One region of the Paenibacillus litoralis genome, then DNA from elsewhere that is predicted to be linked to it. Evidence: riboswitches for the same ligand, from Rfam matches in the RefSeq annotation. Region 1 holds a riboswitch; the other holds the start of a gene.
The links. A riboswitch is a leader RNA that binds a small molecule or an ion and turns the genes downstream of it on or off. The one in region 1 is predicted to bind FMN.
Positions count from the first base shown of each region.

Region 1 (3,414 bases):
TGAGGCGTACGCTGTCCGTAGACATCTCCGTTCCGCTCGGCTTGAAGCCAAATCGGCTTTAACAGCCGCAAAAAGGTCAACACGGCGTGTATATGCGCTTCCGCCTTCTCTTGCTGTGCGGCTTCGGCGATGAGCTGCCGGCAATCGTCCAGCTGACGGACCAGCAGCTCCGCGGCGCCCAGCCCTTCAATCGTCTTTACCGTCAGTTTATCCTTGACAAGATGGTCAAAAAAGGACCGCAGCGCAGGATACGGCTCCAAATAAGGCGTGAGCAGGCCTTCATCGAAGATAAGCAGCGTGCGGACAAAAGGAGCCGTCTCCGTGACGTCCATCTGAACGCGGTGAAGCTGAAACGGCTGAAAAGCCAGCAGCGTCCCGGGTTTGATCGCATACGTCTGTCCCTCGCTGATCAAGCGTCCTTCCCCTTCGTATACATAAACGAACTCCATTGCCTTATGGGCGTGAAACGTCTCCTTGAAGGTGCCGTACGTCGTTTTCCGGTGATCGAATGCGATCATTTTGTCATGCACATACATAAAGGAAACGCTCCTCTCGCATGGCCTCATCATCCCGATTCATCGGCCGTACCCCTAACGCTAAATTTTGTTTGGATATTGTTGTTCTTATCAAGGATCATACAATGCGTAAGATGGAGAAACAAGCGGATGGAGGCGGCATTGGCTTGCTGCTGGATGGAGAAGTGTCATCCGCACACAGATTCCGACGCCGGGAACACGGATTCCGCGCAGCGGATCGCAAGTAGCCAGCATCCCGCATATCCGCGAACCGGCCTTCCAGGCTTTGCGCTAGACAGCAGCTAGCTTCTGGAAAATTCCGGGATCGGAGGAGCCTGTATCCGGACAACCGCTGATCAAAAATATAGCGAAAAGCAGAGTCAAATAAACCGCAATATCACAACAAAAATGAGCTAGAGAACGACACAAAATCCGCGTCGGTTTTGCTACACTTTAAGCAATCCCGCAAAGCGGAAGCCGTGCTGCCCACGGCGATTTGCGGGGCGGAACGACCAGCCGTTTAGGCGGGTACAGGATAACGATAAGGAGTCGGATCGAGATGAAATTGACGGAGAAGCAAGTGAAACAGTTTCACGAAGAAGGCTACCTCGTGGTGGAAAATGCGCTGAACGAGGCGGATTTGGCGCCGGTCATCGCCGGCATTGAGCGTTTTATCGACCGGAGGGCGAACGAGCTGAAGGAGGCAGGCAAAATTGCCGAACTTCATGAAGGCGAATCCTTCGAGAAGCGGTACACTTCTCTCTTTATGCAGAGCAAAGAAATCGGGCTTGGCCTCGACATCATGCATTCGCGCATACCGGAGCTGTTCGATTTCCTGCGCAATCCAAATCTGCTCGATGTCGCTGGCAGCTTGCTGGGCAGCGACATCATGTGCAACCCTATCCAGCATTTGCGCGCCAAAGTGCCGAATCGGGCTTTCGGCACCGAGACGCCTGAGTTCTTCCTGAACGTACCGTGGCATCAAGATGCGGGGGTTACGCTGGAGGAAGCCGACGAAACCGACATGTTTACGTTCTGGCTGCCCCTCGTCGACGCGATCGCCGAAACCGGCTGCATGGAAGTCATGCCCGGCGTCTTCAAGGACGGATATTTGCCGCATACGCCCACAGACGGCTTTACCATCGTACCGGAGCACTTGCCTGCTGGCCCCGTCAAGCTGGCTCCTTGCCCGAAGGGCGGCATCGTCATCATGAACAAATATACGCCTCACCGGGGCACGTCGAACCTGTCGGACATTATTCGTTGGAGCATTGATCTGCGCTACCACCGCACCGGTCAGCCGTCCGGACGCCCCTATCACCCGTCATTCGTCGCGCGCAGCGAAAGCGCACCGGACAGCGTGCTGTCGGATTTTAACGAATGGTGCAGGCAATGGGACGAAGGCCTCCGTCTCGCGGCAGGGAAGCGTATGAACCGAGGCATCTCCATTTCCATGTAAATGCGGCAAGCCGTTTTCAAAAAACGTCTTGCCGCAAATGAAACCTCTGTGGTAGAATCCATTCTAATTGAATGTGGATCTTCGGGGCAGGGTGAAATTCCCGACCGGCGGTGATGGTTCCCGTGAACCTTAGCCCGCGACTCGCTTTCCGCCTATTAGGCGGAAAGCGACTGACTTGGTGCGATTCCAAGGCCGACGGTACAGTCCGGATGGGAGAAGATCGCAAACGGCTTGGCGCCGGTATCGTTTTTTTGAACGATCCGGATCCGAGCTTGTTTGAATATGCCCCGTTATCGATAATCGATAACGGGGCATATTTCTTCTTTACGAAGGATCCTATTCAAAAAACCGCAGGAGGTTATTGAATATGGAAAAGTTGACTTTGATGCATCCGCCCGCGGAGGCGGAGCGTGCCGGCATCCATACGAGAAACGGCGTTTGGCTCATCGCACTGGGAGCCGCCCTATGGGGCGTCGATCCGCTATTCCGCATTTTGCTGCTTCGATATCTTACTTCGGCGCAAATCGTGCTGCTGGAGCATCTGCTCCTTATGTTGTACGCCGTGCCCGTGCTCTGGCTCTACCGCGCCGAGCTCCGGGGGCTGAAGCTCCGTTATGCCGGCGCTCTGCTGTTTATCTCTTGGGGGGGATCGGCGATTGCCACGATCCTGTTTACGAATGCCTTTGCCCAGGGCAATCCGAACGCCGTGCTGCTGCTTCAGAAGCTGCAGCCTCTGTTTGCCATCTTAGCCGCCCGGCTCGTTCTAAAAGAAACATTGCCGGGACGCTTTCTGCCGCTGCTCGCCTTAGCGCTTGGTGGCACCTATCTGCTTACGTTCGGCTGGTCCGCGCCGATCGGCCACTTCGGAGAGATCGCCGGGACGGGGGCGCTATTGTCCGTAGGAGCCGCCGCCCTATGGGGAGGCTCCACCGTCATGGGCCGGCTGCTCGTCGACCGGATGCGCTTCGAAACGGTGACCGCACTGCGGTTTACGCTGGCGCTTCCGCTTCTCTTCGCGATGACTTGGACGGAAGGCGCAGCTTGGCAGCAGCCGCAGCTATCCGCGGAATGGAGCGGCATAGCCGTAAGCCTGCTAGCCCAAGCGTTCCTGCCGGGCCTATTCAGCTTGCTGCTCTACTACCGCGGCCTGTCGAATACGAAAGCATCGGTCGCAACCCTCGCCGAGCTCTCCTTCCCGATGGTCGGCGTCCTGCTTAACTGGCTCGTCTTTCATCAAACGGTAACGCTTGCCCAGCTTCTCGGCTTCGTTCTCATATGGTTGTGCTTGTACCGGCTGTCTCGGCAGCAATAGCATAACTCTTGATAGTCCCCATACTTTGGTGAGAGAGAGAATGGATATGGGATTTCAACCGTTTTTAAAATCGTGTGATCCGGAATTAATTTTGCCGGTAATTTCAAAGGCGGCCCGTAAGCTTTGCC
Region 1 is NZ_CP176395.1:529,171-532,584, reverse strand. It holds gene ACKGJP_RS02335 (helix-turn-helix domain-containing protein) at 1-536, opposite strand, end outside; gene ACKGJP_RS02330 (phytanoyl-CoA dioxygenase family protein) at 1,075-1,974, shown strand; FMN riboswitch at 2,048-2,199, shown strand; gene ACKGJP_RS02325 (DMT family transporter) at 2,342-3,286, shown strand.

Region 2 (3,414 bases), 3.3 Mb from region 1:
CTCTCGATATATTTGCCGAGCAGATCGGTTTCGATATTGACGGATGCGCCGGGCTGCTTATGCTGCAAAATCGTCTGCGCCAGCGTATGCGGTATTATGGATACCGAGAACGAACGCTCGTCAACGCCGATCACGGTCAGGCTAATACCGTCAATCGTTATCGACCCGCGCGGCACGATATATTTCATTGCGTCCGTATTCTCGAGCTCTATGGTAAAATATACGGCGTTCTCCTCCGGTCTCCTTGCCGTAATGCGTCCCGTCGCATCGACGTGGCCTTGAACGATATGTCCCCCGAACCTCCCTTGAGCGGACATCGCGCGCTCCAGATTGACGCGATCGCCGGCACTTAAAAGAGACAGATTCGTATGACGGAACGTCTCCGGCATTACGTCTACGGTAAAGCTGCCCGCATCAAACGAGATCACCGTAAGGCAAACGCCATTAATCGCGATGCTATCGCCAAGCTGAACATCGCTCATGATACGCTTCGCAGCAATCGATAAGACCATCGTCTGGCCTTGTTTGCCGATGCGCTGCATAATCCCGACTTCCTCGATTAGTCCGGTAAACATATGCTTCCCTCTCCCTTACCGGTCACCGTAAACCGGGTATCCTGTAATGCAAACGTCGTCTCCGAAGGTTTCCACCTGGATTCTCTCCAATTTGACAGCTTCGGCCATTCGTTCGAAACCGTCAAACGCAAAGCTTCCTGGCGCTTGCAGGCCGCCCACAATCTTCGGAGCGAAGAAGAGGCGGCATACGTCGATCAATCCGTTTTCCAGCATCGCACCGTTCAACCGGCCTCCGCCCTCCAACAAAATCGATCCGATTTCCTTCTCCCCGAGCAGCTTCATCGCCTTCCGCAAGTCGACTTGCGGTCCTTCGCCGGTATGGATCAGTTCTATACCTCTGTCTGCCAGACGCTCTGCCTTATCTTGCGGCGCTCTTGCCGTGGTAAGCACGATAGTCGGCGATTGTCCGTCAAAAACTTTAGCATGCTCCGGAGAACGCAGCGTCGAATCGACCACGATCCGAATCGGCTGCAGCGCATCCACAGGAAGCCGCGTCGTCAATTGCGGGTCGTCGGCGATTATCGTCCCGGCTCCCACCATGATCGCTTGATGACGGTGACGGAGCGTATGCACATAGGAACGGGATTTTTCGTTCGTTATCCATTTGCTGTCGCCGGTGCGGCTTGCGATTTTGCCGTCAAGCGTACAGGCGGTCTTCAGGGTGACGAACGGAAGGCGGCTGACAATATATTTGTTAAACGGCTCATTCAGGGCAGTCGCCTTCTCCTGAAGCACCCCTACCTCGACGACGATGCCATGGGAACGCAGCTTCTCGACTCCTTTGCCGGCAACCTCCGGGTTCGGGTCTAGGCAGGCGACCACTACCTTCGCCACCTTCTCCTTGATGAGCAGATCGGCGCATGGCGGCGTTCGGCCGTAATGGCTGCAAGGCTCCAGCGACACATATACCGTACTGCCCTCCGCTTCGCTCCCGGCCATGCGAATCGCATGCACCTCCGCGTGCTCGGTACCGCGCCTTAAATGGGCGCCCATGCCTACGATCCGCCCATGCTTCACGACGACGCACCCGACGACCGGATTTATTCCGGTTTGCCCCTGGGCGGCTTCAGCCATCTGCAGGGCCAGGCGCATATAAAAAGTCGAATCCATCGTATCCGTTGCCATCACCTCTTCTCGAATATCGGGAACGCCAAAAACACCCGCAACAGAAGGTCGGGGTGAAGAAAAGAGCACAAGCCGGCCATTACCGGACGTATCCCGGCAGGCAATATGTTGTTATCCGTATCGCACATCCGTCTGCGCATCTTCTTGTTCCAGCTGATATCCGCGATTCTAATCCCGCAGCCATCGCATGGTCTACGAGCTGGCCATCGGAATGAAAGCCACGCTTTCCGACCTCGCGACACGACGAAATAGAGCCGCTTCGCCCTATAAACCATAGCCTCATAAGGCTAACACTAATAAACCGCATGATACGGTATATTAGACGGGCGAAACCGATATCGCGAAAATGTGAAAAAAAGTACATATGACGTCGGCTCAACGAAACAATTATGCTCCTTCTCCCATCCAGACTTTAACTGTCGGTCTCGGAATTGCACCGAGTCCACCGGTTGATCTCGCATCCAAGCACGGTCGGCAACTTAACGCCCACGAACTTCGAAATGCGATGCCACACGGGTCACGGACTGACCGGATAGCGGAAGAAGCCGCCTCATCCGGATCACCGCCGGTCGGGAATTTCACCCGGCCCCGAAGGATATCCTATGAAATTGTCGTTGTATTTTCAGAAAAGCCTTACTTTGATTGAAATAGTACCACTGTGTCGCAAAAAAAGCAAGGCTAATCATTCCTATTTTTCGCATTGATTTTGTCGACATTGATTCGTCGGGACAATTGAGGAAAAAAATGGAGGGCAATTTAGTAACGCGGGCTATCAGGGGCTAAATTATGGGCTATATTATGGGATATATTATGGGCTATATTGTGGGCTATATTGTGGGCTATATTATTGGCTATATAATGCTATATCATTCTCTATATTACGAGATACATCACAATCTATATCATTGCATATAATCATAGGCCATATCACGAGACATATCACGAGCAACTCCTAGGCTACATAAAGGGCTACTTCTTTGGCTACTTCTTTGGCTACTTCTTTGGCTACTTCTTTGGCTACTTCTTTGGCTACTTCTTTGGCTACTTCTTTGGCTACTTCTTGGGCTACTTCTTGGGCTACTTCTTGGGCTACTTCTTGGGCTACTTTCAGGACTTATAGCCGTTATCCATAGCTAAATCCATGACTGGAAATTCCGCGCTCCCCTCCAGTTGTGGGCTTCTCCCCGCGTTCCGCCCCATCCGGTTTTAGAGCAAGTTTGCCGGATCCAAGCATGCGGGAGGACCATTATAAAGTTAGTGAGCCAAAGTTCACTATTACTAAAGCAACGTTCACTATTTTCACACAAATGCCTTAAAACCAACAGGATAGTGAACCATACGTCACTATTTTCCCTTTACGTTCACTAATAGTGAACTTCCCTTCCTTAATCCCCATTTAAACCGTTGTCCAAGCCAAAATAATGAATTTATGTTCACTAATAGTGAACTTCCCTTCTCTAATCCCCTTCCAAACCGCTGCCCAACCCCAAATCATGCATTTACGTTCACTACTAATGAACCCAGATCCATAATCACTCACCTACGGGATCCCTCCAAGACACTCGTCTCCTTTTCCCAAGCGATCTATCCATCCGCGAACCCGGATGTTCGTCTCTACCAATTAGACAAAGACGGATACATGAATATCCGGACAAAAAAACGGACGCACGAGCCAATACGGCTCATGCGTCAGCGGGAAAACATGATTACACTT
Region 2 is NZ_CP176395.1:3,873,945-3,877,358, reverse strand. It holds gene ribE (riboflavin synthase) at 1-575, opposite strand, end outside; gene ribD (bifunctional diaminohydroxyphosphoribosylaminopyrimidine deaminase/5-amino-6-(5-phosphoribosylamino)uracil reductase RibD) at 591-1,700, opposite strand; FMN riboswitch at 2,090-2,300, opposite strand; partial or broken gene ACKGJP_RS15675 (peptidylprolyl isomerase) at 3,407-3,414, opposite strand, start outside.
Region 2: it holds a riboswitch for FMN, as region 1 does, so the genes downstream of both, ribD (bifunctional diaminohydroxyphosphoribosylaminopyrimidine deaminase/5-amino-6-(5-phosphoribosylamino)uracil reductase RibD) here and ACKGJP_RS02325 (DMT family transporter) in region 1, are expected to answer to the same signal.